4 regions of the Paraburkholderia sp. SIMBA_030 genome follow, and region 2 is predicted to be linked to each of the others. Evidence: riboswitches for the same ligand, from Rfam matches in the RefSeq annotation. Region 2 holds a riboswitch; each other region holds the start of a gene.
What was found. A riboswitch is a leader RNA that binds a small molecule or an ion and turns the genes downstream of it on or off. The one in region 2 is predicted to bind cobalamin.
Positions count from the first base shown of each region.

Region 1: linked by a shared signal. The riboswitch ahead of SB772_RS29880 (TonB-dependent receptor domain-containing protein) and the one ahead of cobW (cobalamin biosynthesis protein CobW) in region 2 are both predicted to bind cobalamin.
Region 3: linked by a shared signal. The riboswitch ahead of SB772_RS30615 (CbtB domain-containing protein) and the one ahead of cobW (cobalamin biosynthesis protein CobW) in region 2 are both predicted to bind cobalamin.
Region 4: linked by a shared signal. The riboswitch ahead of cobG (precorrin-3B synthase) and the one ahead of cobW (cobalamin biosynthesis protein CobW) in region 2 are both predicted to bind cobalamin.

Region 1 is NZ_JAWRXB010000020.1:124,801-132,017, reverse strand. Features, by position in the region: gene SB772_RS29885 (FecCD family ABC transporter permease) at 1-501, opposite strand, end outside; gene SB772_RS29880 (TonB-dependent receptor domain-containing protein) at 529-2,436, opposite strand; cobalamin riboswitch at 2,527-2,786, opposite strand; gene SB772_RS29875 (ATPase) at 2,994-3,350, shown strand; gene SB772_RS29870 (cell division protein ZapA) at 3,347-3,661, shown strand; RNA gene ssrS (6S RNA) at 3,751-3,932, shown strand; gene SB772_RS29860 (EVE domain-containing protein) at 4,036-4,494, shown strand; gene SB772_RS29855 (SIMPL domain-containing protein) at 4,705-5,433, shown strand; gene lgt (prolipoprotein diacylglyceryl transferase) at 5,522-6,427, opposite strand; gene SB772_RS29845 (LysR family transcriptional regulator) at 6,541-7,217, opposite strand, start outside.
Region 2 is NZ_JAWRXB010000002.1:262,929-270,145, forward strand. Features, by position in the region: gene cobN (cobaltochelatase subunit CobN) at 1-702, opposite strand, end outside; gene cobW (cobalamin biosynthesis protein CobW) at 709-1,827, opposite strand; cobalamin riboswitch at 2,043-2,324, opposite strand; cobalamin riboswitch at 2,405-2,633, shown strand; gene cobA (uroporphyrinogen-III C-methyltransferase) at 2,850-3,602, shown strand; gene SB772_RS04345 (cobalamin biosynthesis protein) at 3,599-4,045, shown strand; gene cobO (cob(I)yrinic acid a,c-diamide adenosyltransferase) at 4,042-4,644, shown strand; gene SB772_RS04355 (cobyrinate a,c-diamide synthase) at 4,648-6,000, shown strand; gene bluB (5,6-dimethylbenzimidazole synthase) at 5,984-6,640, shown strand; gene SB772_RS04365 (DUF4136 domain-containing protein) at 6,671-7,217, opposite strand, start outside.
Region 3 is NZ_JAWRXB010000021.1:110,520-117,736, forward strand. Features, by position in the region: partial or broken gene SB772_RS30605 (metal-dependent hydrolase) at 1-226, shown strand, start outside; gene SB772_RS30610 (CbtA family protein) at 496-1,245, opposite strand; gene SB772_RS30615 (CbtB domain-containing protein) at 1,257-1,478, opposite strand; cobalamin riboswitch at 1,521-1,660, opposite strand; gene SB772_RS30620 (histidine phosphatase family protein) at 1,718-2,293, shown strand; gene SB772_RS30625 (MarR family winged helix-turn-helix transcriptional regulator) at 2,398-2,958, shown strand; gene SB772_RS30630 (FUSC family protein) at 2,965-5,067, shown strand; gene SB772_RS30635 (DUF1656 domain-containing protein) at 5,114-5,323, shown strand; gene SB772_RS30640 (efflux RND transporter periplasmic adaptor subunit) at 5,320-6,339, shown strand; gene SB772_RS30645 (efflux transporter outer membrane subunit) at 6,336-7,217, shown strand, end outside.
Region 4 is NZ_JAWRXB010000012.1:178,478-185,694, reverse strand. Features, by position in the region: gene SB772_RS21805 (DUF1488 domain-containing protein) at 311-571, opposite strand; gene cobM (precorrin-4 C(11)-methyltransferase) at 1,087-1,812, opposite strand; gene SB772_RS21795 (cobalt-precorrin-6A reductase) at 1,859-2,584, opposite strand; gene SB772_RS21790 (cobalt-precorrin-5B (C(1))-methyltransferase) at 2,581-3,669, opposite strand; gene cbiE (precorrin-6y C5,15-methyltransferase (decarboxylating) subunit CbiE) at 3,669-4,913, opposite strand; cobalamin riboswitch at 4,998-5,177, shown strand; gene cobG (precorrin-3B synthase) at 5,261-6,772, shown strand; gene SB772_RS21775 (precorrin-8X methylmutase) at 6,765-7,217, shown strand, end outside.

The DNA of each region.
Region 1 (7,217 bases), on a different contig from region 2:
ACGCGGCGATGTATCCTGCGGCTCGCCGCGCCACAACTCGCGGCGCGCCAGGCCGAGCACCAGCAGGATCGACACGAACGCCCCCGCGAACGCGCTTGCATCGACGATCCACCACGCGCAACCGGCGATCATCGCGACGAGGGCAAAAGTCGCCGCGCCGCCCGACACGCCTAACACGTAGGGCTCGGCCAACGGATTGCGCAGCAGCACCTGCAACAACGCGCCGGCTAACGCGAGCAACGCGCCGCACGCGAAGCCGGCCACCGCGCGCGGCAAACGCAGCGTGCGCACGATCTCGCCTGCAAGATCGGCCGACTCGACATGCGACGGCATGAGCGCCGCCAGCACACGCGCGGGCGCGAGCGGCACGCTGCCGAGCGCGAGCGACGCGATCAGCACCGCCAGCGCGAGCACGGCAAGCGCGAGCCAGATCGCGGCCGCGCGCTTCGCGCTCATGACGGGCATCGCCGTCGTGATCATCGGACCCGGGCTGCGGTTCATTCGCGCAATCTCAGGCAAGCGCGCTCGTCACTGCTGCTGCCAACCGACCGTGAGATATGCACCGCGCCGCGGCGAATTATACGAGTAGGCCGTTTCATAGTCCTTGTCCAACAGGTTCTGGATTTGCGCGGCCACGTACCACGCCTTCGTGATGTTGTAGCGCGCCGACAGATTCACCACACCGTAGCCACCCAACTTGCCGCTGCTATCGTCGCGCGGGCCGCTGACGATCCACTCGCCGCCGACACGCCACCCCGCCATGCTGCGATTCACCGCCAGCGACGCGAAACGCCGCGCACGCCGTACGAGGTCGACATCGTTGTCGAGATCGACGGGATTTTGCAGCGTCACCGACGCACGCACATCCGTCTTGCCGAGATGACCGCTCCACGATCCCTCGAGTCCCTGCACTTTCGCATGGCCGACGTTCTCCGCCAGATAGATGCCCGGCGTGACCTGCCGGTAGTCGATCAGATTCGAATAGCGTGTCTGGAACGCGCTCAGGCGCATCACGCCGAGCGCAGTCGACGCGTACTGCAGCGCGGCTTCGATCGAATGACTGCGCTCAGGTTGAATCGACGGATTGCCGCTGATCGGATAGTACAGATCGTCGAAACTCGGCGCGCGAAACGCATCCGAATAGCTTGCGCTCACCTTCCAATGCCCGGTGATGTCGAAGCCGTAGCCGAGATAGTAACTGTTCGCCCCGCCGAAATCGGAATACTGGTCGCGCCGCACGTTGGCCTGAATCTGGCTGCGCCCGAAGCGCCCCGTATAGCCGGCGAAGCCCGAATTCACATGCCGGCCGGGGGCCGCGAACGTATCCGAGTCGAGGCTCTGATCGAGATGCTCATAGCCGACTTGCAGTTTCTGCTGCGCGGCGAGCGCGAAATCGTTCTGCCACGTGTACTGGCGATTGTCGGTATCGAAGCGGCCGTTGTACACGCCGTTGGTGTTCGACACGCTGCGGTCGTCGCCTTCGGCGACGATAAAGTGGCTGGTCCACCAGTCGGTCACCTTGCCGTTCGCGAACACCGACATTTGCCGCACTTTGCTATACAGGTTGTTCAGATCGGTTGGCACGCCGTACGCGTTGTCGTAGCTATTGTTGCCGTTCGACTGGAAATACGTGACGCCTGCGTCCCACCTGTCATTGAACCTGTGACGCAACGAGGCAGAGATGCTCTCGTTCAGATAGCCGTTCGCATTCGGATTTGCGTTGGGCGCCTCAGCCGGATTGAGCGACGAGAAGCCGTCGTCCTTCGAGCGCGCGAGCGAGAGGCTGAAGGTGGTCTTGCCGTCTTTATCCAATGCGCCGTTCAGACCGGCCTGTTGCGTCTGCGTGTGATAGCTGCCGTAGCCCACCGAAAAATTGAAGCGCGGCGGATGATCGCCCCCGTCTTTCGTGAACACCTGCACGACGCCGCCGATCGCACCCGAGCCGTATAACGCGGACACGTTGCCGTTCACCACTTCGACGTGATCGACCTGATCGAGCGGGATCTGCGCGAGTTGCGGCGCACCGAGGCTCACCGAGTCGACCCGCACGCCGTCGATCAGCACCAGCGATTGAGTCGACGATGCACCGCGCAGGAACAGGCTCGCGGTCGAACCAGGGCCGCCCGTGCGCGAGATTTGTGCACCGGGCGCAAGTTGCAGCAGGCCGGGCAAATCGGTCGCGGTCGTGTCGGCGATATCCTGCTGATCGAATAGCGTGGTCTGCGGGATCGTATCGGCGAGCGGCTGCGGCCCGCGCTCGGCGGTGACCACAACGGGCGACAACATCGTGAGAGAAGAACTCGCCGTGCCGGTATCCGACGAACTCACTGAAGAAGAAACTGACGAAGCAGCAGAAGAAGACGCAGCCTCAGCGTGCGCGACGAGCGGCAGGCCCGCAAAGGCGAGCATCGCCGCGCGAGCGATGGGGGACAGCATGGGACGATATTCCTGTGGATAGCGTGCGCGGCCCGCTTCCCCGCAGGCCGATGCGTAACGAGGCGCCCGCGCTTTTTACGAATTTGCGCGGGACGCACCTCTCTCTCTGGCCGGTATCCGGGCTGGCGACACAATCGATCCCACCTTCCCACGCGTGACGCGCAGTGGCACACTCGCATGTCTAGCTTCGAACACACTATCAGGATCGACCTGCATGACGCCATGCGGTCGCTTACCGTTGCGGGGGCAGCGCAGGCTGGCGCGTTCAGGCGAACGTCGCGCCCTGCTTCCCGTTTAACTGCGCGCACTATCGAAAAGCACGCGCGGGCACCAAAGTGCGGCCAGTTTAGGAGCGCCCCCGGGGTCCGTCAAGAATGGTTAATCCGTGCTCGATCGGTTCGGTCAAGTGCAGATTATTGTCCGATGCAGGCGTCGTTTTTCGTCATATGGTCGATAAAAGGCTGCACAAAGCGAGGTTGTTACGTCTCGAAACGAGACAATTGTCGGAACCTGCGACATTCCGCGCTAAAATGCGAGGTCTTTAGAGGACGCAGCACATGCTCACCGAACTCGAAACACTTTCACAAAATATCGGCAAGCTGATTGCGATCAGCCAGCGCCACCATGAAGCGCGACTCGCGCTCGAAGCGCAGCTCGCCCAAACGCGCGCCGAAGCGGAAGCCACGCGTACCGAACTCGCGTTGCTGCGCGAGGAACGCGATGCGCTGCAAGCGGAACGCGACGCGCTGTCGGCGAAGATCGACGACGCACAGGTACGCCTGAATGCGATTCTCGAAAAACTGCCGCGAGCACGCGCGCAGACCGAGCCTGATAATCAGCTCGACCTGCTCGAACCCGAACAGCACGAGGTCGAAGCGGACAGCGCCGCCATCCGCCACGGAGAAAATGCATGACCACCAAGCAGATCGAAGTATCGATTCTCGGCGTGCCGTATCGTCTCGCCTGCTCGCCGGAAACCGAAGCAGCGCTGCTCGAGGCGGTGGCGCGCGTGGATGCCGAAATGTCGAAGATCCGCAATAACAGCAACGTGCGCGGCACGGATCGCATTGCCGTCATGGCTGCGCTGTCGCTGGCATCGGAACTGCTTAAGCTGCAAACGAGCGTGCGACACGGAGAAGCATTTCCCGCTGAAGAAATCCGGCGTACAATGCGCCAAATGAACGAACAACTGGGTACTGTGATCCAGCAGTACAGCATGCAGTAAGTATCTGGTGGCCGGTCCTGAGACCGGCTGCGGATTCAAACAAAATGCATGAGCAAAGACTCAGCAAGTGTTTGAGTTCAATCGGTTTAGCTTCCCTGCCTGGTTCGCCAAGGTCATATATTCCTTGAACCAATGCCATGTGCACGGTTGTGGAAATTTGTAGCACGGGTGTGCGCGTCACTCTGTCTGATGTACCCGAAGTGCTGCTAACTGCGACCAATTCTGAATCCTCGGTTCAGGATGCCGGCCTAGCGGCTAAGGCGGGGACCTTATTTAAACGGCATCGGACTTTGGTTCGGTGCCGTTTTTCTTTGGGCCTCAAGTTTCTTCACGTTTCTTTCGCATCTTCACCTTCCTGACGTTCAATTCGATTCATGCGCTACTGGCTAATGAAGTCCGAACCGGACGAAGCAAGCATCGACCATCTCGCCAATGCACCGCAACGCACGTTGCCGTGGACCGGCGTGCGCAACTATCAGGCGCGCAACTTCATGCGCGACATGATGCAGGTCGGCGACGGCGTGCTGTTCTATCACTCGAGTTGTCCGGAGCCGGGCATCGCGGGGCTCGCGGAAGTGTCGTCCACCGCTTATCCGGATCCGACGCAGTTCGACAAGAAGAGCCCCTACTACGATCCGAAGTCGTCGCAGGAAACGCCGCGCTGGCTGCTCGTCGACGTGGTGTTCAAGAAGAAGATCCCGTTGATTCCGCTTGCCGCGTTGCGCGAGCATGAAGAACTCGCGGACATGCGCGTGCTGGCGAAGGGCAACCGTTTGTCGATCACACCGGTGACCGAAGCCGAATGGCGCTTCATCACGAAACGGCTTGTTTGAAGCTGTATTTGCACGTGCTACGTGTCGTCGCTGCCTCACATGCGAAACAGAAGCAAACCAGGACCCAAACGTTAAAGCTACGTCAAATTGGGGAACCAAGCCGAGGTTACAAGCGCCTAACGGGCTCGCAAACGGGACATGCAAACGCCGTGCCATTGCATCCCCTTCGCTCCAATCGCGCACCTGTTCAAGCAAGGAAGGAGTCCAAGAATGACAAAAAACACTGCACGTGCACTCGCACTCGCTCTTGCGTGCGTGACCCCTGCCGCTCTCGCATTGACGCCTGCCATGGCGCGCGCCCAAAGCATGACGCAAAATCAGCCGGCCGGCGTGCTGTCGCTGAATGCACAGGCAAGCGCGGACGTGCCGCAAGACGTCGTCGATATCACGCTGTTTTATGAGCAACAAGCGAGCGATCCGTCGGCGCTCACGTCAACGCTGAATCAGCACGCCGATTCGGCGCTGCAAAAGGCCAAGGGTGTGAATGGCGTGACCGCGCGCACAGGTTCGTTCTCGATCTATCCGTCGACCGACCGTGACGGCCGCATTTCCGCGTGGCGCGGCCGTACGGAAGTCGTGCTCAAGTCGCACGACTTCGCCGCCGCATCGAAGCTCGCTGGTGAGATGGCATCGATCATGCAGGTCGGCAACGTGCAATTCTCGTTGTCACCCGAAGCGCAGCGCGCTGCCGAACAGAAACTCACCGGCGAAGCGATCAAGTCGTTCCGCGAGCAGGCTTCTTCGTCGGCGCAGGCGTTCGGCTACAGCGGCTATTCGATTCGCGAAGTCAACGTCGCGCACAACGGCGTCATGCCGCGTCCCATGATGATGATGAGCGCACGCGCAATGAGCGCCGACGCGAAGGCCTCGGCACCGCCGATCGAAGGCGGCACGTCGACGGTGACGGTCAATGTGTCGGGCTCGGTGCAGATGAAGTAACGCGTTTTTACGCTGTACGTACCTGCTGCAAAAGAAAACGCCATGGCATGCCGTGGCGTTTTTCATTGGCTACGATCAACCGTAGTGATCAGTTCGCCCCGACCGCCTGAACCTGCTGACGGCGCGCGCGGCGATATGCCCACACCAGCATGACGATGCCCGCGAGAATCATCGGCAGCGAGAGCCATTGGCCCATCGAGAGGCCCATTGCCAGAAGCCCAAGGAAATCGTCCGGCTCGCGCGCGAACTCCACCGTGAAACGTGCAAGCCCGTAGCCGATCAGGAACACCGCCGAGATCGCGCCCATCGGCTTCGGTTTGCGCGAGAAGAAAAACAGCACGAAGAACAACGCGACGCCTTCGAGCGCAATCTCATACAACTCCGACGGATGGCGCGGCAGCATGTGATATTGCGCAAACACTTCGTTCAGATGCCACTGCGCGGCCAGTTGCGGATGCGCGGTAAGCCAGGCAGCGTCATCGGGCGCGGCGCCCGGAAACAGCATCGCCCACGGCGCCGTCGGATCGGTCACGCGCCCCCACAATTCGCCGTTGATGAAGTTGCCGAGGCGCCCTGCCGCGAGCCCCGTCGGCACCATTGGCGCGACGAAATCGGTGACTTGCAGCCACGAGCGCTTGCGTTGATACGCAAACAGCACCATCGCCAGCGTCACGCCGAGGAAGCCGCCGTGAAACGACATGCCGCCTTCCCACACCTTGAAGATGTCGAGCGGATGTGCGAAATAAAAACTCGCTTTGTAGAACAGCACGTAGCCGAGCCGGCCACCGAGAATGGTGCCGATCACGCCGTAGAACAGCATGTCGTCGATGTCCTTGGCGCTCCAGCCTTGCGCGGCGACGTACGGCAAACGCAGACGCAGCCGGCCGACGACGATCGCCGCGATAAACGCGACGAGGTACATCAGTCCATACCAGCGCACAGCGAGCGGCCCCAGATGAATGGCAACGGGGTCGAAATTCGGGTGAATGAGCATCGTGTTGTTATGGGCAGTTCAGGTTCAGAAGCGGATTGTCCAGTAGCGGGCGGCGCGTGCATCGTGCAGCGCATGCATTGGACGTTTCGGCGTCAAATGCGTTCGCAACGCACCTAGCGAGGCGACCCAGGCAACGCAGCACCCTTCGCCTCGACCGTGGCCGCGTGCGCGCGCACGATCTCGATGAAGCCGGCCAACACCGGGCTCACCTCCGCCGTCCGCCAGACGAGTCCCGTCTCGATCGCCGGCACCGACTCGGAGAGCGGCCGGTACACGACGCCGGTGCGGCGCAGATTACGCAACGATTGCGGCACCAGTGCGACACCCATTCCGGCCGACACAAGGCTCACGATCGTCTGCATCTGAATCGCCTCCTGGCCGACCCGGGGCGCGAGGCCCGCCACGCCGTAGCAATCCATAATGATGTCATAAAAGCCTGGCGCCAGACGTCTTGGGAAGATGACGAGCGGCGCATCGGCGACGTCGCGCAGGCTGATCGGCGCGTCCAGCCACTCGGCGTGCGCCTCGGCAGCGCCACCCACACGCGCCGCCATCTCCGACGACATCGCGATCACCAGCGGTTCGCGCGCGATCGGCAGCCATGAGAGCTGGCTAGCATGCCGCGACGGCAGCGGCGCGATCACCAGCCCGGCATCGATGCGCCCGGCCACCAGTTCGTCGATCTGCACGTCGCTGGTCGCTTCGGTCAACTCCAGCCGCACGCGCGGATGATGCGCGCCGAAATCGCGCAGCAACAGCGGCAGCAGGCCGTAATCCGCCGTGGAGACGA
Region 2 (7,217 bases):
ATTCACACCCTGTGCTTCGAGCGCATCGATCAGCGCGTCAAACACCGCTGTATTGGCCGCCTGCAAGTGCGCCTTATAGAACAGAACCGCCGCAACCGGCGCATGCTGGCGCCAGCGCGCCTGCCAGTCGACCATCGTCGGCGTATCGTGGCCGGGATGGTAGAGCGTCGCGGCCGGCAACGCTCGCGGCGGTGCGGGCTCTCGCCCCCAGCCGAACGAGCGATACGCCATGCAGCGCAGGAACGCCTCGGCATTCTGCGCGCCGCCTTCGCGCAGATAGCGCCATAGCTGGTGGCATAGCCCGGCGTCGGCGGTGCTGCGTGCGAGCAGGTTTGGATCTTCCTGCAAATCGCCGGAGAACATCGCGAGCGTCTGCTTCTTGCGCCCGGCGAGCGCGACCACCTGCTCGATCCCGTAAGGCCAATACGCTTCGCCACCGAGGTGATCGACTACGACGACGCGTGCATGCTGCAATACGTCTTCGACATAGAAATCGACCGACGCAGGTTGCCGCAAATAAGTGACATTCGCGAGCCGCACGCTCGGGAAGCCCTCGCCCAAGCGAGGAAACACGCTGGCGAGCAGCGACAGCGTCGTATCGGCGGAACTGAGCACCACGATATCGGCGGGCTGCTGATCGATACGGATGACGCCTTGCGTATCGTCGACAAAACCGCCCGGCGTCGTGCGCAGCAGATGCATGATCGATTACGCCTGTTGCGGTTCAGCGCTCGACACAGCACCCAATGCAGCGTCGAACGCGCGTTGCAGCATGGCCTGATCGAGGTCCTCGCCGATCAGCACGAAGCGGCTTTGCCGACCCCCGCCCGCTTCGTCAATTTCATCGATTTCGCCGGCTTGCCAGCGGCGATCGAAGTAACTGTCGAAACGACGGCCCACGCCTTGAATTACGAGCCGCATCGCCGCGCCCGGCAACGCCGCAAAGCCTTTGACGCGGTAAATCGTGTGTGTTTCGACCAGCCCTTGCAGCGCGGCGATCACCGCTTCACGCGATGGCGCACTCGCGTGCACCACCACGGAATCGAACTCGTCGTGGTGATGGTCGGCATCGTCAGCCGAACCGTGGTGGTCGTGACGCAAGTGGATCGTTTCTTCGGAGGCGGCTTCGAGGCCGAGCAAAGTGTGCAGATCGAGTTGGCCCATCTGCGCGCGCACGATCTTCACTTGCGGCGGAATCTCGTCGCGGATGACGGTTTCGACAGCGGCTTGCTGCGCGTCGTCGAGCAAATCCGTTTTGTTCAGAATCACCAGATCGGCTGCCGACAGCTGATCTTCGAACAGTTCGTGCAGCGGCGATTCGTGATCGAGATTCGGATCGGCCCTGCGCTGTGCATCGACGGCGACCGGATTGTCGGCGAACTGGCCGCTCGCCGCGGCGGGGCCGTCCACCACCGTCACCACTGCGTCCACGGTGAAGCTGCTCTTGATCTGCGGCCAGTTGAACGCCTGCACCAGTGGCTTCGGCAGTGCGAGACCGGAGGTTTCGATCAGCACGTGATCGATCTGCTCGCGGCGCTCGACGAGTTTTTCCATCACAGGGAAAAACTCTTCCTGCACCGTGCAGCACAGGCAGCCGTTCGCGAGTTCATACAGTTGCCCTTCGGTTTCGACGCCGTTTTCATCGCAGCCGATGCCGCAACCCTTGAGAATTTCACCGTCGATGCCGAGTTCGCCGAACTCATTGACGATCACCGCAATGCGCTTGCCACCCGCATGCCGAAGAATATGCCGCAGCAGCGTGGTCTTGCCGCTGCCGAGAAAGCCCGTGACGATGGTGACGGGGATCTTGCGCATTTGAGTTTGCATCGTTGGGTTCATCCGAAGAAGTTGCACGTTCACACGCCGGCGGCCCGCGTCCCGATGCGCTTCACGCTCGAGCCCAGGATAAACCGGCGCCAGGCAAGCAAACACGAAAACAAAACACACGGGGACGACAGCGGGGACGAAAAACGACATTGCCGCGGCAACAGAAAACAGCAAGCGTGAACGAGGTCATGAACGAGCCACCGCATCCCCGCGGCGTTCATCCGTCATTTTCTGGCCGGTATCCGGGCTGGCGAAAGCGCCGCTTCACCTTCCCGCGCGAGTGATTTCTCGCCCAGTGGTTATATGCCGACGCGGCCTTGCGCGTGGACATCGAAGCCGGCTCCGCGGCGCTGAAAAATTCATCCAGACGCCGCTTTTCGCTTACCGTTGCGGGGGCAGCACAGGTTGACCCGATCCATAGCAGGCGGGCGCCCTGTTTCCCGTTTAACTGCATGCGCACGAGCGCGCACACGAGCACCAAAGTGCGTGCGAGTGTAGGCCCGCAGCCCCGCGCCGTCAAGGAAGCGCGGGCCGCGCGGGCGCTTTGTCGAGCGTGCTGGCGAGTGCCGCCGTGTGCTATCGTATGCACGCGTTTGGTGCCCGCACATGCGTTCGCATGTGCAGTTAAACGGGAAACAGGCAGCGCTCGATTGCGCTCAACCTGTGCTGTCCCCGCAACGGTAAGCGACCTGCGGCGCCTTGGCGCCGCGCATGCGTTTTCGATGCCACTGTCTGACGAATCGGACGGGAAGGCAAAGCGCATGAGGCCGCCAGCCCGGATACCGGCCAGACGCGGAGGCGGCGAACGTCACGCTGCCGGCTGCCTGAATCCGCGAGGGACGGATAGGAAGGCGCTGAAGCACGACGTGGCGCGCCCGTTTGCGATTGCAGAGAAATCGCGGCGAGCGGCGTTTCGTCGTGCGTAATCTGTCGCACCGCATGAGCGCTAATTCCGCCTGGACCGTCGTCACGGTCCGCCTGCCCCCCCTTGTCACGACATGGCACGCGCCATGCACGCCGCGATGAGCCGCGCGTGGCTGATCGGCGCCGGTCCCGGCGACGTCGAACTGATGACGCTCAAGGCGACGCGCGCCTTGGCGCAGGCCGATGTGGTGCTGGTCGACGATCTGGTGAATCCCGAAGTGCTGCAGTTCGCCCGCACCGACGCGCGGGTCGTCCATGTCGGCAAACGCGGCGGCCATCCGTCGACGCCGCAAGCCGGCATCGTCGCGCAAATGCTCGAACATGTGCAGGCCGGGCGCAGTGTCGCGCGTTTGAAAGGCGGCGATCCGTTCGTGTTCGGCCGTGGCGGCGAAGAGCAGCAGGCCCTGCATGCAGCGGGCATCGAGGTGGAAATCGTCAACGGCATCACGGCGGGAATCGCGGCGCCTGCGGCAATCGGCATTCCGGTCACACATCGCGATCACGCGCAGGGCGTGGTGTTCGTCACCGGACATGGCGCCGGAAACGCGGAGCCGGACTGGGCGGCGCTCGTTGCCACGCGGATGACGCTGGTGATCTATATGGGTATGCGGCGGCTGAACGATATCGTCGGCACATTGCTTGCGGCCGGCATGAGCGCCGACACGCCTTGCGCCGCGATCGAATCCGCTACGCGTCCTGAACAAAGGCATGTGCTCGCGCAACTTGGCGGCTTTGCCGACGCAGTCACTCACGCCGGGCTCGGCTCGCCGGCGATCGTGGTGATCGGCGGCGTGGCGTCGCTGGCGTTGGAGCGGGCCGTCGCCCATGCTAATGCGGTGGACGCGCAATGAAAACGCTGAGCGTCGGCATCGGTTGCCGCTTGCACTGCTCGGCCGAGCAGATCGACACCGCCGTACGCGCGGCGCTCGGCCACCATACGCTCGATGAAATCAGCGCGATCGCCACCATCGACGTCAAAGCTCAAGAAGCAGGCTTGCTCGAATTCTGCGCACGTCACGCATTGCCGTTGCAACGTTTCAGCCGTGAGCAAATTGCGGCATTGACCATTGCCGATGCCGAGCCCTCGACGGCGGCACGCGAACACCTGGGCGTGGACGGCGTCTGCGAACCCTGCGCCTTGCTCGCTGCGGCCGCCGCTCAACCCAATGCGCCCGATGCACGCCTGATCGTACGTAAAACCGTACTCGACAGCGTCACCGTAGCAATCGCTTCGACCGCTCATGCCGGCATCGACCCAACACACGACGACTCCGACGAACAGGACCTTCCATGAAAACAGATCCCGAATCGCATCACCGCATGACCGAACGCCGGCGTGAAGGCCATGAAAAGAAGCAGGCCGCCGCCACCGTCGAGAAGGGTCTGCTGATCGTCAACACCGGCACCGGCAAAGGCAAGACCACGGCCGCGTTCGGCATGGCCGTGCGGGTGCTCGGACACGGCATGCGCCTGGGCGTCGTGCAATTCATCAAGGGCGCGCTGCATACCTCGGAGCGCGACTTCCTCGGCGCGATCGCCAATTGCGATTTCGTCACGATGGGCGACGGCTATACGTGGAACACGCAAAACCGCGACGCCGACATCGCCACCGCGCGCAAGGGCTGGGACGAAGCGCGCCGGATGATCGAAAGTGGCGACTATCAGATGGTGATCCTCGACGAGCTGAACACGGTGCTGAAGTACGAATACCTGCCGCTCGACGAAGTGCTGTCCGTACTGAACGCGCGACCGCAAATGCTGCACGTGGTCGTGACCGGCCGTCATGCGCCGGACGCGTTGATCGAAGCCGCCGACCTCGTCACCGAAATGCGCATCGTCAAGCATCCGTATCGCGAGCAAGGCGTGAAAGCGCAGCGCGGCGTGGAGTTCTGAGCGATGTCCGCGCCGCTCAATCCCCCAAGGGGACTTCCTTCGGGGCGGGGGACTTCCTTCGGGGCATGTCCCGCCCTGTTCATTAGCGCGCCGGCTTCGGGTCAAGGCAAGACCACGATCACCGCGGGTTTGGCGCGCTACCACCGGCGGCTGGGGCGGCGTGTGCGCGTGTTCAAGACCGGTCCGGATTTTCTCGACCCGATGATTCTTGCGCGTGCCAGCGGCGCGCCGGTGTTGTCGCTCGATCTCTGGATGGTGGGCGAAACGGCATGCCGCACTCTGCTCGCGCAAGCGGCTGCCGAATCCGATCTGATCCTGATCGAAGGCGTGATGGGATTGTTCGATGGCACGCCGAGCAGCGCCGATCTGGCAACGGTATTCGGCGTGCCGGTGCTCGCGGTGATTTCAGCGAAAGCGATGGCACAGACCTTCGGCGCAGTCGCCTTCGGTCTCGCGCAATTCAGACCGCAGGTGCCGTTTTACGGCGTGCTGGCCAATCGCGTCGGCTCTGCAAGGCACGCGCAAATGCTCGAAGAGGCGTTGCCGCAAGGTCTGCGCTGGTGCGGCCACATCGCCGGCAATGATGAAATCGAGTTTCCCGACCGCCATCTCGGCCTGCATCAAGCCGCGGAGATCGACGATCTGGACACGCGCCTGGATCGCGCCGCCGATGCGCTCGCGCAAACCGCGCTGGCTGAATTGCCGCCGCCGGTCGAATTCGGCGCGCCTGCGAACGAAACGCTGCCGCGTCTTCTGGAAGGCAGGCGCATCGCGATCGCACGCGATGCCGCGTTCTCGTTCATCTATCCGGCCAACGTCACGCTTTTACAAACACTCGGCGCGCAGATCGACTATTTCTCGCCGCTCGCCGACGAAGCATTACCTGAACAGACCGATGCCCTGTACCTTCCGGGCGGCTATCCGGAACTGCACGCCGCAGCGCTGGCAAGCAACACGCGCAGCGCGACGGCGATCCGCGCACATGCGGCAGCGGGCAAGCCGATCGTCGCCGAATGCGGCGGCATGCTCTACCTGCTCGACCGACTCACCGACACGAGCGGCGCCACCACGCCGATGCTCGGCCTGCTGCCGGGCCACGCGACGATGCAAACGCGCTTCACCGCGCTCGGCATGCAACAGATCGACAGCCTGCACGGCCCGCTGACCGGCCACACCTTTCACTACTCGAAGCTGACGACGCCGCTCACGCCGCTTCGTTGCGCCACCCGGCCGCAAAGCGACGCGCCTGGCGAGGCCGTGTTCCGCGCCGGTTCGATCGTCGCGACTTATATGCACGCTTATTGGCCCTCCAACCCGGCCTTCACGGCCGCCCTGTTCCATGGCGAAGCCTTTTAACGATTCCGAGCGCGAGGCCGTCTACCGCGCGATTTACGAACGGCGCGACATGCGCCACTTCGTGCGCGACCCGGTCGATCCCGCCGTGTTGCAACGTCTGCTCGACGCGGCGCATCATGCGCCTAGCGTCGGCTTCATGCAGCCCTGGCGCATCGCGCGCATCACCGATCCGGCGTTGCGCGCCGCCTTGCACGAGACCGTCGAAAGCGAACGGCTCGTCACCGCGGATGCGCTCGGCAAGCGGCGCGAAGAATTCATGAAGCTGAAAGTCGAAGGCATGCTGGAATGCGGCGAACTGCTGGTGATGGCGCTGATGGACGGCCGCGAGCGGTACATTTTCGGACGCCGCACCTTGCCGGAGATGGATCTCGCGTCGGTGGCGTGCGCGATCCAGAACATGTGGCTGGCGGCACGCGCGGAAGGCCTGGGAATGGGCTGGGTGTCGCTATTCGATGTCGAAACGGTGCGCTCGCTGCTGCATATGCCCGCGGGCGCACGGCCGGTGGCGATCCTGTGTCTCGGCCACGTCGATCGGTTTTACAGCGAGCCGATGCTGGAAACCGAACGCTGGGCGAGCCGCATGCCGCTCGCCGACTGTGTGTTCGAAAACCGCTGGCCGGACGATAAAGCGCCGGAATAACGCTTGGGTCTTACTGAGTCTTAGCGCGTTTTACTCGACGACCGGCTTGACCGATACCACCTCCGGCACGCCGCCCGCCTGATCGGCGCGCAGCTTCACACGCCAGTCCGGCGGCGCGTCGAACGGAAATTTGGCCAGTGCGCTTTTCACGAGGGTTGGCATCGCGTGCAGCGGATCGGCGTCGCGATCGCGGCTCTCCGCGCTGACCTTGTAGACTTCCTTCCCGCTCGCCCGCTCGAAAAACCGCAGCGTCAACGCATGCTCGTATGCTCGCCCGCCGAACAGCGAAAACGACGGCTCGGCCGGTCGGCCGCACGCGCCTGCCGCACAATCCCCTGCCTTGACGCCAACCGTGGCCGGCCGCGTCTCAGAGGCGATCGACAGTAGATAGTGCGCCAGCTGCGCCGTCGCATCGACGAAGCCATTTTTCGCCAGTTCATCGCGCAGCAGGGCTTCGAATGGCGGATGATCCGCACTGGCATCCTGTGACGGCATGCGCGCAATCGCATAGGTGCGCTCGCCTTGCAAGGCGGCCGCCGGATTCGGGGTGTGCACGTCGGCGTTCAGGCCCGCGCAG
Region 3 (7,217 bases), on a different contig from region 2:
CGGGCATCCGGTATATGCCGCGCCGGCGTTTGGGTTTGCCTGTGGTGGCTTGATGCATTTGCTGGCTGATTGGCCGAATCCGCTCGGCGTGCCGTGGGTTGCCGGACGCCATTCGTTGAATTTGTGGAATAGCGGGCACTGCGATTTAATTGTGGTCGCCACCTGGCTTGTCGGCGAGCATTTTTGTGTGCATGGTTTTTCGCTGCGGCATTTGAAAATGGGATAAGCGCGGCGGTTCTTTTTTGCCTACGGCGTTTGTGTGCCTACGGTGTCGGCACACAACAGGGAAAGGCCAACGCCGCGGGCACACAGAAGGATCGCACCGCCAAAGGCAAAAAAACCAGAATCTCTATTGTGGACTTGTCCACAGAAAATGTTCGCAAGCCTGTGGATAACATCCACACAACCGCACCAAGTCCTTGATCTATTTAAATTCTTGCGCGCTGCACGTCGGCGCAACCACCTTAGCGATCGCGCCTCCTGCAACAGCGGCAATCAGAGGTAAGCAGACTTCGCCGCCGTGCGGCCCGTGGAACTCAGCAATTTGCTCCGCTCCGCCATCGCGCCGAACAGCAGCCCGATCGTCGTCCACATGATCACCTGCATCCCAATCGCCGCGACGCGAAACTTCCATAGCAGCACAGCTGGAAAACCAGCCGGCACCTCGTTAATCGTCGGCATCGACAATTGCACCGCGCCGATAATCACGATAAACACCACCCCCGCCACAATCGACCCATTCCACATACCCAACTTCATCACCGCGCGACGCCGTACCTTCAGCGAAAACACCATCGCGGCCAGCGAAACAGCAATCATCAGGAAGAACAATCCGGTTCGCGTCCCGATCGTCTCTGGATCGCCTACCGACGGTGGATTCGCCGGGTACTTGAGGTTCGGGACGATCACCAATGCAATGAACGCGCCAAGTGCGAGCCATGCAGATAACGCGCGCGCACTCGACGTACCAGCGCGGCCATACGCATACGCGAACACCAACGAGAACAGTCCGCCGAACGCCGCGCCATACGTCACCACGCCTGTCAGCAACCCCAAGCCCGCTTGCGTGCCACGACTCACCAGTTCACCGTGATCGTGCGCGTCACCGCTCGCCGCTGCGGCCTTTTCCTCGAACGAAATCGCCTGCTCGACCTGCGGTTCGCCGACGACTCTGGCAAAGCCGAACGTGAGCAGTCCCGCGGCGATGCCTGCAAGCATGCCGCGTACCAACAATTTACCAACCATGTTCGTCTCCGTTAGTGGCAAGGAAAGCCGAGCAAATGACGGCCATCGTGCACGAACTCATGCACATACATGCCAGGAATCAGCGACGTAGCGCCCTGTTCCGCACCAACGAAGTAAAGCGCGAGCAGCAGCAGCAAACCGCCAAACACGACCCAAGGCAACAGCTCGCGCAGCGGTATCGGTGTGGGTTGAGTGGCAGGCTGAGCAGCCGGATCGAAAACTGCATCGGTCATGATGGACATCTCCTGGGGGTAACGCGCCCCGATAGTCGATTGAAGAGGAATGGTGCGAAGCTCAGGTCTGGCTTTCGACGTGTGAACACCGATTACAGTGGCGCGACCGCGCCGGGCTCCCACCGGCTTCCGCGCTTCGCAGTCCAGCTATTCTACGCGCTAAACTTTGTCCCTCGGTAGCGCAATGCATGCGCGCGGCATCCGGCTTTTGCCCGGCCACCACTATGGGAAGGAACTGAATGGACACCCGGCTGTTACTGGTCAGCCACGCGTCGACCGCCGCCATGCGCGCAGGCCGCTTCCCCGCCGACGATCCACTCGACGAACGCGGCCTCGCCGAAGCCACCGCCGCGCGTGAGCGTCTGTCGATCGCTCGCGACGCGACGGTTTTCGTCAGCCCTGCCCTTTGTGCACGCGCTACGGCATCGGCATTGGGGCTCGCGGCGACGGTCGCGTCCGAACTGGCCGATATCGACTACGGACAATGGCACGGCCGGCGCCTCGCGGACCTCGCTGTCGAGGCACCGCAGGACCTCGCGGCATGGACGTGCGATCCGGATGCGGCCGCGCATGGCGGCGAGTCGTTCAGTCAGCTCGTGAAACGGATAGGCCAATGGCTCGACGCGCCAGGCGATGCATCAAACGATGCACGCAGCGTCGTCGGTGTCACGCATGCGCCGGTGATCCGGGCCGCGATCGTCCACGCGCTCGGGGCGTCGCCCGCCGTGTTTCCACGCATCGAAATTGCGCCGCTCTCGGTAATCGAGTTGCGACGCTCGCCGCGCGGTTGGGCGTGGTGGCCGGCGCGGCAGTAATCGAACATCGCCACCCGCTAGCGCACAGACAACAATCGCCGTCAAAGGCAAAAACCCTGATTCAATAGTTTGCTAACGAATATTTAAGAAATACAATACCGGCCATGCCGACCCTCGACACCTTACGCCGCACAGTCAGCAGCACCCTGATCGTCGCCGCCAGAAAATGGCGGCGCACAAGCCATGGCGTGCTGACGGCCTTCAACGTCTCCGAAGCATGCGCCACGCCGCTGCTCACGGCGAGCCGCTTGGGCGAAGCAGTCCGTCAGGTAACGCTGGCCGATCTGATCGGCATCGAAGGCCCATCGCTAGTCCGGCTGCTGGATCAACTATGCGCAGCGGGCCTCATGCGCCGCGACGAAGACCCGGAGGACCGGCGCGCGAAAACGGTCACCCTGACCGACGAAGGCCGCGCCGTCACGGCAAAGATCGAAGCAGAACTGGTCACCCTGCGCGCGCAGGCTTTGAGAAACGTCACGCGCAGCGATCTCGAAGCGACCTTGCGGGTACTGGCCGCCTTCGTGGCCGACGCCCCCACCGATCGAGACGATTCCCAGGGCAGCACGAACACCGCGAGTAAGCCCGCCAAACCGGCCAGAACAAAAAAATTAAACAAAGACAAAGCAAACTCCGCAACGCCACACCACACCAGGGACACGGCGTAACCGGTTATGGTCTACCCTTCCATCCGCGACTGGCTGTTCTCGGTCAAGACGTTCGCCGCAGCCATGCTGGCGCTCTATCTCGGTCTCGCGCTCGAACTGCCGCGGCCGTACTGGGCGATGGCGACGGTCTACATCGTGTCGAATCCGTTTGTCGGCGCGACCCGTTCAAAGGCGCTCTATCGTGCGTTCGGCACCGCGATCGGCGCGGCAGGCGCGATTCTGGTGGTGCCGCCGTTCGTCGAATCGCCGTATCTGTTCAGCGTGGTCGTCGCGCTATGGACCGGTACGCTGCTGTATCTGGCAATCTCCGACCGCACCGCGCGCAGCTACGTGTTCCTGCTGGCGGGCTATACGCTGCCGATGATCGCGTTGCCTTCGGTGACCAATCCGGGCGGCGTGTTCGACCTCGCGATCACCCGTACCGAGGAAATCACGCTCGGCATCGTGTGCGCGAGCGTTGTCGGCGGCGCGGTGTTTCCGAGCCGGCTCGCGCCCACCATCATCGAGCGGACCGACGCGTGGTTTCGCGACGCCGCGTTCTATGCGACCGAAACGCTCTCGGGACGCATCGCCGGCTCGGCGATCTCGGCGGCCCGCCAGCGGCTCGCGGCTACCATCAACGGGTTGGAACTGCTGCTGAGCCAGCTCGCCTACGACCACACCCGGCCGGACATCCTGGCACGCACTCACGAGCTGCGCGGGCGCATGCAGTTACTGCTGCCGCTGATGTCGGCGCTGGCCGATCCGCTGATCGCGCTCTACAACAGCGGCCGGCATTCATGGCCCGACGGCCTTGAAGCATTGCTCGCCGATGTCATCAAATGGTTCAATGCGCCGCTTCCGGTTGCCAGCAAGGGCGACCACCCCGACCCCGTAGCCGACGCGCTGCGCGAGCGGATCGCGGCGATGCAGCCGCCACCGGCGGCGATCGCAAGCTGGGATGGTGCGCTGCTGTCGAGCGCGTTGTGGCGCCTGAAGCAGGTCATCAATGTCTGGCAGGACTGCCGCACGCTGCGCATCATCATCACGCGCGAAGAAGGTTCGTGGCGGCCGCGTTTCCGCCATTGGCGCCTGGGCGGCACCGAGCGCTACTTCGACCGCGGCATCATGCTGTTTTCGACCGGCTCCGCAGTCGGTGCGATCGTTCTCGCGTGCAGTTTGTGGATCAGTTCAGGGTGGGCGGACGGAGCCGGCGCGGTGACGCTCGCTGCGGTCGCATGCTGCTTCTTCGCCGCGCTCGACGAACCCGCGCCGATGGTCTTCAAGTTCTTTACGTCGACTGCGGCCAGCGTCGTGTTCGCGGGCCTCTATCTGTTCGTCGTGCTGCCGCACGTGCATGACTTTCCGATGCTGGTGGTCATGTTCGCCGCGCCGTTCATTTTCGTCGGCACGCTGATCCCGCGCCCGCAATTCAATCTCGCTACGATGCTGGTCGCGGTCAACACGGCTACCTTCATCAGCATTCAGGATGCCTACGACGCCGACTTCCTGGTGTTCCTGAACAGCAATCTCGCGGGCCTCGCCGGGCTGCTGTACGCGTTCCTGTGGACCCGCGTGACACGCCCGTTCGGCGCCGAACTCGCGGCGGCGCGGCTGTTGCGTTCGAGCTGGGCCGACGTGGCGCTGACCGCCTCGACACGCACGATCGACGATCCGCGCAATCTCGCCGCGCGCATGCTCGACCGCCTGATGCAATTGATCCCGCGCCTCGCCGCCACCGACGATCATCGCCATCCGTCGATCGAAAGTTTCCGCGATCTGCGCATCGCCTTCAACGCGCTCGACTTGCGCCGCCTGACCCGCAAACTCGGCGGCGAAGCGCCGGCCGCGATCGACCACGTGCTCGAAGGCGTGCGCGAACATTTCGAAACCTGCGTCGACCTGCGCGCGCGCCAACCGGTGCCCGCGAGCCTGATGTCGTCGATCGATACCGCCGTGGCGCGTGTCACCGCACAGGGGCTCGCCAATGCCGGCACGCCGAGCGCGACCTCGCAGACCTCGACACGGCAATTGCGCGACGCGCTGCACGCGCTGGTCGGCTTGCGTCTGTCGCTGTTTCCGGCCACGCTCACCACGCCCACGCCGCCCGAACCGGAGCCCGCCGCCTGATGCGCCCGTCCCGCACCCTGTTCTTCTTCCTTGCTGACTGCCCGCGATGATCGGTGAAATCGATATCTTCGGCGTGTTCGTGCCGGCCGTGCTCGTGCTGATGTTGATCGCGTATCTGATCAACCTGGTCATCCGCACGGCGCTCACACGTGTCGGCTTTTACCGCTTCGTGTGGCACCGTTCCATCTTCGATCTCGGCATCTATGTGCTGGTGCTGGGCCTTGTCGTCGTCGTTTCGCACAGACTAATAACGTGAAAAAAACCTGGTTCTCCGTCGGTCAAATTCTGCTGACCCTGATCGTCGTCGTGATCGCGGCCCTCGTGCTGTGGAAACTGGTCGGCTATTACATGTTCGCGCCGTGGACCCGCGACGGCCACGTGCGCGCCGACGTGATCCAGGTCGCGCCGGATATCTCGGGGTTGATTTCATCCGTCGAGGTGACGGACAACCAGCAGGTCAAGCAAGGCCAGGTGTTGTTCGTCATCGACCAGGCGCGTTACACGCTCGCACTGCGCCAGGCACAAGCCACCGCGCAGCAACGCCGCGCCACGCTCGAACAGGCGCGCCGCGAAGACGCGCGCAATCGTAAGCTCGGCAACCTGGTCGCGGCGGAGGTCGCCGAAGAAAGCCGCTCGCGTGTCGATCAGGCCGAAGCCGCGCTCGCCGATGCGAACGTCGCGATCGATACGGCCAGGCTGAATCTGCAACGCACCACGATCGTGAGTCCGGTCGACGGTTATCTGAACGACCGCGCGCCGCGCACCGGCGAGTTCGTCGCGGCGGGCCGGCCGGTGCTGGCGGTGGTCGATATGCACTCGTTCCGTATCGACGGCTACTTCGAGGAAACCAAGCTGCGCGGCATCGACATCGGCCAGCCGGTCGATATCAAGGTGATGGGCGAGCCGAGCGTGCTGCGCGGTCACGTGCAAAGCATCGTCGCAGCGATTGAGGACCGCGATCGCACGCAAGGCTCGAACCTGCTGCCGAACGTGAACCCGGCGTTCAGCTGGGTGCGGCTCGCGCAGCGGATTCCGGTGCGCGTCGCGCTCGACGAAATCCCCGCCGACTTCCGCATGATCGCGGGACGCACCGCGACCGTGTCGGTGCGCGATCTGTCGCCGACCGGCAAACCACGCCGCATTGCCGGCACGACGGGCACGTCGGGTGCCGTGGATGCGCCGGCGGCTCCGTCCGGGTCCGCGTCCGCTGTTCCGGCTGCCTCTGCTGCACAGGCGGCGTCCGCGGCTGCCATCTCGGGCGCCTCGCAATGAAACGCTCGCGCGCCCTGCCCTTATTGCCGCTGTTGTCGCTATTGCCGCTATTGCCGCTCGCCCTCGCGCTCAACGGCTGCATCAACGTCGGCCCCGATTACGCGCTGCCGAAGCAGGCGCTGGTCAACGCGCCGCTCGCCCATGCGCCGCTCGAAGGCGCCGATGCCGCGTTGACGTCGCGCCAGAACGTGCCCGCCGTGTGGTGGAAGCTGTATGACGATCCGGTGCTGAACGGCCTCGTCGACGAAGCGCTGCAATCGAACACCGACTTGCGCGTCGCTGCGGCGAATCTGGCGCGCTCGCGCGAAGCGTTGAGTGTCGCACAGGCGCAAGGCGGTTTCTCCGGCAAAACTTCGGCGGTGATCGAGCGCGCGCAGGAATCGGCCGAGCAGTACCTGCTCACGGAGAAGTTGCCGGTCGTCAACGAAGGCGACATCGGCATCAGCATCTCATACGAAATCGATCTGTTCGGCAAGCTGCGGCGCGGCGTCGAAGCGGCGCAAGCGGACACCGAGTCCGTGCAGGCCGCCGGCGATCTCGCGCGGATCACGGTGGTCGCGGACGTGGTGCGCTCTTATGTCGAACAATGCTCGGCGGCCGAGGAACTCAGGATCGCGCAGCAATCGCTGGCGTTGCAAAAGCAGCGCGTGGACGTGTCGCGCCGTTTGCGCGATGTGGGCCGCGGCAATCAGACCGAAGTGACGCGTGGCCAGACGCAAGTCGATACGCTGGCGGCGGATATTCCGCGCTACACGGCGCGCCGCAAGATCGCGCAATACCGGCTGGCAGCCCTGCTCGCTCGCGCACCGTCCGATCTGCCGCCGACGGTGCTGGCTTGCAATACGTTGCCGCAAATCCGTCAGCCGATTCCAGTCGGC
Region 4 (7,217 bases), on a different contig from region 2:
ATGACGTTCTCCACGCGCGCGAGGACCTGAAGTCAGACGATTCCGTCGCGTTTCGCTAGCACTTGCGTAAAGATTCGCCGCCATTGCGCGGCGCGCCGGCCGGGTCCCTCTCGCATGTTGCCCCCGCGTTTGGCGTAAGACGATCACTTCGGCGAGAGAAAGCGGATTTACTTTTGGTAGTTTGTGAAGCGTAGGCGCTTTCCTGACGAAAATCTATCGCGTTGGCTATTGCGTTAATCCCCACGCCCGTCAGGTCCGACGCGACAGCGCCGGACCTCACACCGTTTCAAGGTTTAAAAATTGCAGGGCCTCAATTGAAATCGCCGGTCTCGAGTTCCACGGACCGTCCGCCGTTTTTTTCGAGCACCCGCCGCGTAGCGTTTTCGATCTGCGCGCGGTTTGCCTCGAAGGTACCGACGAGATTGTGAGCAGATGTGCCGTCGTTGCCGAAATGGTCGTTCAAGGCATCGAGCGATACGCTGCACCAGACGTCGGCCCCATCGACGTTGGCTTCGAAGGCAACCCGCGCAGCCGCCACCACTTCGCGGCGTCCGGTGAATTCGATCCTCATGACTACCCTCCATCTGTCGAAAGAAAAGCGTTGAACGTGCAAACGCTGCCGTGCCTGCTGTGCCGCACTATAACGCCGCACGCTCAGCGCACATTCTCCGCAAGGTGCATACTCGACATCGGCCGCATTCGTGCGGCCGCGCTTATGCGTCGCGGCGCTCATGTCTCCCCTCGTGCCGCCTGCCGCGCCGCCTGACGTGTCTAACATCCTAATCCTATCTATCGGCCTGTGTCCCGCAACCCGCTATCCCGCGCGCGAACGAGGCAAGGTGCAAGACTATCTGGCGAGCGTGTGGGCCATTTCGGCGGTGGTTGGGCCGATGCTGGGCGGGCTTTCGTCCCCGCGATCAACATCGGCGGGGCTAAAAAGGTCCCGGTCAAAGCGCTGTCACCGCTTGAAGAGTGATGCGGCCGCGGTTCTACAAACCCGCTATCGGCAGGTTGCAATTTGCGCGGGCGCACAAGCCATCCGTAAGCCATAGTCGTGCCCGGATGGGCTGCGCCGGCGCGTACAGGTCAGTCCTTCGCGTACAGCGTCGACTCCACGAACCCTTCCGCGGCCAGCACCTGCCCCACCAGAATCAGCGCCGTGCGCTCGATATGGGTCGATTGCACTTTGCCGACGATGTCGTCGAGCGTGCCCGTGAGCTTTTCTTCATCCGGCCAGCTCGCGCGATAGATCACCGCGATCGGACAATCGCCGCCGTAATGCGGCCGCAATTCATCGACGATGCGCGCCAGATGCCGCACGCCGAGATGAATCGCCATTGTCGCGCGATGGCTCGCCAGCTTGCCGAGTTGCTCGCCTGCGGGCATCGTCGTTTTGCTGGCGTAGCGCGTCAGGATCAGCGTTTGCGAAATGCCAGGCAAAGTAAGCTCACAGCCGAGCGCCGCCGCGCACGCGGCGGTCGCGGTCACGCCGGGCACGATCTCGTATGGAATGTTCAGCTCGCGCAGTCTGCGGATCTGCTCGCCGATCGCGCCGTATAACGAAGGGTCGCCGGAATGCACGCGCGCCACATCCTGGCCCTTCTCGTGCGCCGATTCGAGCAATGCGACGATCTGATCGAGGTCGAGGTCGGCGGTATTGACGACCTGCTCTGCAACATGACCTTCCAGCACGGCGGCCGGCACGAGCGAACCCGCATACAGGATCACCGGACAACTGCGCACGAGGCGCTGCCCTTTCACCGTGATCAATTCCGGGTCGCCGGGACCCGCGCCGATAAAAAACACCGTCATTCGATACTCCGTGATTCATTCGGTCGGCACGTCGTCGACGCGCCGCTCAGGAGGATAAGTGCCGCAACGCGTCGAGCAATTCGACCACGCCCTCAAACTCTCGATCGGCTGCAGGCAACTCGGGTCGCCGCAGCATGACGATCGGCAGGCCACGTTCGCGCGCGACTTCGAGCTTTGCTTCGGTGGCGCTGCCGCCGCTGTTTTTGCTGACTACCACGTCGAACGCTTCGGCACTGAAAAGCGCTCGCTCGCCTTCGAGCGTGAACGGGCCCCGTGTGTCCAGAATCCGGGCGCGGGCATTGCCGTCGTGCGGGTCGAGACAGCGCACGGTCCAGAACTGGTGCGGCGGGATGTCGTCGAGATGCGCGAGCGGTTCGCGGCCAAGCGTGAACAGTGGCCGCCTGAACGCGGCGAGCGCCGCGGTCAGTTCGCTCCAGCGATCGACCATGCGCCAATCGTCGCCGGTTTGCGGATGCCAGCCAGGGCGGCGCAGCGCCCAGCACGGCACACCTGCGGCATGACTCGCTTTCACGGCATTCGCACTGATTTGCGCGGCGTACGGGTGGGTCGCGTCGATTACCAGGCCGATGCGTTCCTGTTCGATGTAGCGCGCCATGCCTTCAGCGCCGCCAAAGCCGCCGACGCGCACCGTACCCGGCAGATCGTCCGGCACCTTGCCGAGCCCGGCGAGACTGTACACGTGATCGGGCTCAAGTCGATGCGCGATCTTCAACGCGTCGCCGGTGCCGCCGAGCAGCAGGATGCGCGTCATTGCGCGGCTCCGATCAGATTGCCCTGGCGGTCGATCGCGAACATTTCGACGGCGACCTGCGGCGGTACGATTTCGCGCGCGACCGCGAGCGCATGCCGGCAGACGATATCGCCGAGCGGCACGTTCTGCGCGCGCGCCAACGCCACCGCTTGCTGACTCGTATTGGCCGCGCGAATCGCCGCCTGCAATGCCGCGTCCGCGCCGTGTTCGGATGCCCACACGGCCAGTTGCGCCAGATCGATGCTCGAATTCCGGCTATGCAGATCGAGATGCCCCGCGGCCAGTTTGCTGAGCTTGCCGAAGCCGCCGCAAATGCTCAGGCGTTCGACCGGCGCGCGCTTCATATGCTTGAGCACCGCGCCAACGAAGTCGCCCATTTCGATCAGCGCGATGTCCGGCAGGCCGTAATGCGCGCGCATGGCGTCTTCGCTCGCGTTGCCGGTGCAGGCCGCGACATGCGTGTAGCCGTTCGCACGCGCGACGTCGATGCCCTGGTGAATCGACGCGATATACGCCGAGCACGAAAACGGCCGCACGATTCCGGTGGTGCCGAGAATCGACAGGCCGCCGAGAATGCCGAGGCGCGGGTTCATCGTCTTCAGTGCGAGTGCTTCGCCGCCCTCCACGCCGATCGTCACCTCGAAACCGCCGCCGTATGCGTGCTCAGCAGCCAGATCGGCCAAATGTTCGGTCATCATCTTGCGCGGCACCGGATTGATTGCCGGTTCGCCGACCGGCAGCGTCAATCCCGCACGCGTCACCGTGCCGACGCCCGGTCCCGCGTGAAAACGCACGCCCGGTTCGGCACGCAGCCGCACGCGCGCGAATACAATCGCGCCGTGCGTCACGTCGGGGTCGTCGCCGGCATCCTTGACAGTGCCCGCTTCGGCGCCGTCGGCGGTCAGGCGGCAGAACACCAGCGGCATCGGCACATGCTGGCCCTTGGGCAAGACAATTTCCGCGACGTCGCTGACGATGCCCGTGAGCAGCAGACGCGCCGCCGCGAGCGACGTCGCGGTGGCGCAACTGCCGGTCGTGTAGCCGCTGCGCAGCGGCGCGGGTTGTTCGGGCGTTTCGTCGCGCATTACGGTTGATGGCGCAAGTCGGCCGCGGGCGGCAACATGCCGGCCGCCTTGGTCACGTCGAGCAGCGTAATCGGTAGTGCCTGGCGCCAGGTGTCGAAGCCGCCAAGCGGTTGTGCGTCGGCAAGCGCAATGCGCGTGAGCGTGCCGCCATGCTGTTCGCGCCACGCCGCGAGCGCCGCCTCGCCTTGCAAGGTCACGGCATTGGCGACCAGCCGCCCGCCGTCGCGCAAGCTCGCCCAGCAGGCATCCAGCACGCCAGGCACGGTCACGCCGCCGCCGATGAACACGGCATCCGGTTCGGGCAGACCGCCCAACGCTTCAGGCGCGCGGCCAGCGACGAGTTGCAATCCGGGCACGCCTAACGCGTCGCGATTGTGTTCGATGAAACGCTGACGCTCCGCGTGCGCTTCGATCGCGATCGCGCGGCAGCTCGGATGCGCGCGCATCCATTCGATGCCGATCGAGCCGCTGCCTGCGCCAACATCCCACAGCAATTCGCCGGGCGTCGGCGCGAGACGCGCCAGCGTGACGGCGCGCACGTCTCGTTTGGTCAGCTGGCCGTCGTGGCGAAAAGCATCATCGGGTACGCCGGAGGTCAGCGGCAGTCGCGGCGCGCCATCCGTTGCGCGGCATTCGAGCGCGATCAGGTTCAGTGCCGCCACCTCGCCCGCCGACCATTGATCCGCGCGGCCGTCGATCCGGCGTTCCAGCTCGCCGCCCAGATGTTCCAGCACGATCATGCGGGTCGCGCCGAAACCGCGCGCGTTCAGCCATTCCGCCAGCGCCGCGGGCGTGCCGCCGTCCGCGCTCAGCACGAACACGCGCGCGCCGTCGTGCAGACGCGCGTTCAGCGTCGGCAGCGGCCGCCCCACCAGCGACACCGTCGCCACATCCTGCAAGGGCCAGCCGAGCCGCGCCGCCGCCAGCGACAACGACGACGGCGCCGGCAGCACCCGCAACTCGCCGGCCGGCAACTGCCGCGCCAGCGTCGCGCCGACGCCGAATAGCATCGGGTCGCCGCTGGCCAGCACGCACACGGGCGCCGCGCGCTCCGCCAGCAAAGGCGCGAGATCGAACGGACTCGGCCACGCCGCGCGGCGGGCGGCCAGGCGCGCGGGCAGCATCGCCAGATGGCGTTCGCCGCCATACACCACCGACGCCTCCAGCAAAGCGCGCCGCGCGGGCTGCCCCAAGCCGGCGAAGCCGTCATCGCCTATGCCCACCACGGTCAGCCATGCCGGCATGCATCCATCCTCATTCTGTATCTTCAAATAATGCGCTGAGCCACGCCGATCAAAGCGTCCAGCCTCGTTGTACGGTTCGAAAAAAGGCATAATACAGCCGCCGGTGCCCTTCGGGGCCGAAGAGGGAACACAGCGTCACTGTGGCTGCCCCCGCAACTGTATGCAGCGAGTCCGCCTGCGCTCCGCGCCACTGGTTCGACCGGGAAGGCAGCGGCGGACCACGACCTGCCAGCCAGGAGACCTGCCGGCGAGACTGTTCGTGCCAGCCTACATCGGGCGGGGTGTACCGATGCCGCAGCAATGCCCGCCTGGGCAGCGCTCGGGCCGTCGCGCGACGCTAAAACCCGGTGTCCGTCTTGAATCACGCTGCGCCTTCCGCTGCTTCGTTTACCGCTGCCCAAGCGCCGCGGCGTTCGGCTTGTCCGGGCCTGCTGCGCATCGTCGCCGCGCGCGACGGCGGGATTTGCCGGATCAAATTGCCCGGCGGCGTACTGAGCGCCGCGCAGGCTGCCGCGATCGCCGAGGCGAGCGCGCGGTATGCGGCCGGGGTGATCGAAGTGACAAACCGCGCGAATCTGCAGGTGCGCGGCGTGCGGGACGGGCAGGAAGCGGCGTTGATTGCGGCTTTGGTGTCGGTCGCTCTCGGGCCGGTGGTGCCGGCGAGTGGCGGTGTTGATGCTGCCACCTTGTCCGCCTCTGCCGCCTTGTCTGCCTCTGCTGCCTCTGCTGCCTCTGCTGCCTCCGCGGCCGACGACGTGCGCAACGTGATGATCAGCCCCGCAGCGGGACGCGATCCATTCGCGCTGTACGACACCACTTCGCTGGCCGCCGGGCTCCTCACGCTGCTGCAAAGCGAAGCGCGTTTTGCGGCGCTGTCGCCGAAATTCGCCGTGCTGCTCGATGGCGGCGAACGTCTTGCCAGGCTCGATCATCCGCACGATGTGTGGCTCGCGGCGACGCAGGTGCACGACGGCGTGAGATTTGTCTTCGGATTGACCGGATGTCCGTCCATGGCGGCCAATGTGGCGGCGGTACCTGTGGCTCGCGCGAACGCGTTCGCCACTGGCGCGTCGCATGCAGGCACCCTCGCCGCCGTCCTGCCGTCGCAAGTCGTCCAACTGGTTCGCGCGCTTCTGCTCACGTTTCTCGATCTGGCCGCCGCCGACGCCACACGTATGCGCCACCTGCTCGCCACGCATTCCGTCGACGCGGTATTGCAGCATGCTCAAACGTATGTCGATTTCCCGCTGTCACGCGACGCGTCGCTCGCCGACTGGCACCGTAGCGCGCCTGCCGATGCCGTGCTGCGGCTCGGCGCGCACGCTCAACGCGTGGTGGGAACGTGGCACGTCGGCGGCCAGCCGCCGCTCGGACGCCTCGACGCCGCGACGTTGCACGGTCTCGCCGCGCTAGCGCGGCAGCAAGGCAACGGCACAATGCGCATGACGCCCTGGCAAAGCGTGCTGCTGCCCGATATCGCCACGGACGCCGTGCCGGCCGTGCTTGCCGGATTGAACACATTAGGCCTCGCGTGCGATCCCGCGCAGCCCATCGCACATCTGATCGCCTGCGCCGGCTCGACCGGTTGCGTAAAAAGTCTCACCGACACCAAAGCCGACGCGCTGCAATTAGCCGCTCGCTTGCCCGGAGGTGTCGACGTCCATCTGAGCGGCTGCCCGCGCTCGTGCGCCGCCGCGCATTGCGCGCCGTACACGCTGCTGGCCGTGGCGCCCGGCACATACGACCTTTATCGACGCGGCACCTCGGCGGATTTCGGCGAGTGCGTCGCGCACCGACTGACGATCGAACAGGCTGCCGACATGCTCGAACAATTAGCCCGGAGCCCTTTAGATGCTTGATTACATTCGCGACGGTCAGGAGATCTATCGCCAATCCTTCGCGACGATTCGCGCCGAGGCCGATCTGTCGCGCATCCCCGCCGACCTCGATAAACTCGCCGTGCGCGTGATTCACGCCTGCGGGATGGTCGACGTGATCGACGATCTGGATTTTTCCGCAGGCGCAGGCACCGCGGGCCGCACGGCGCTGGCGCAAGGCGCGCCGATTCTGTGCGACGCGGGCATGGTCGCGCAAGGCATCACGCGAGCGCGTCTGCCCGCGAACAACGAAGTGATCTGCACGCTCACGCACATCGACGTGCCGTCGTTGGCGCGCGAACTCGGCAACACGCGTTCGGCCGCCGCGCTCGAATTGTGGCGTCCGCACCTGGCGGGCAGCGTCGTCGTGATCGGCAATGCGCCGACTGCCCTCTTTCATCTGCTCGACATGCTCGATGCCGGCGCG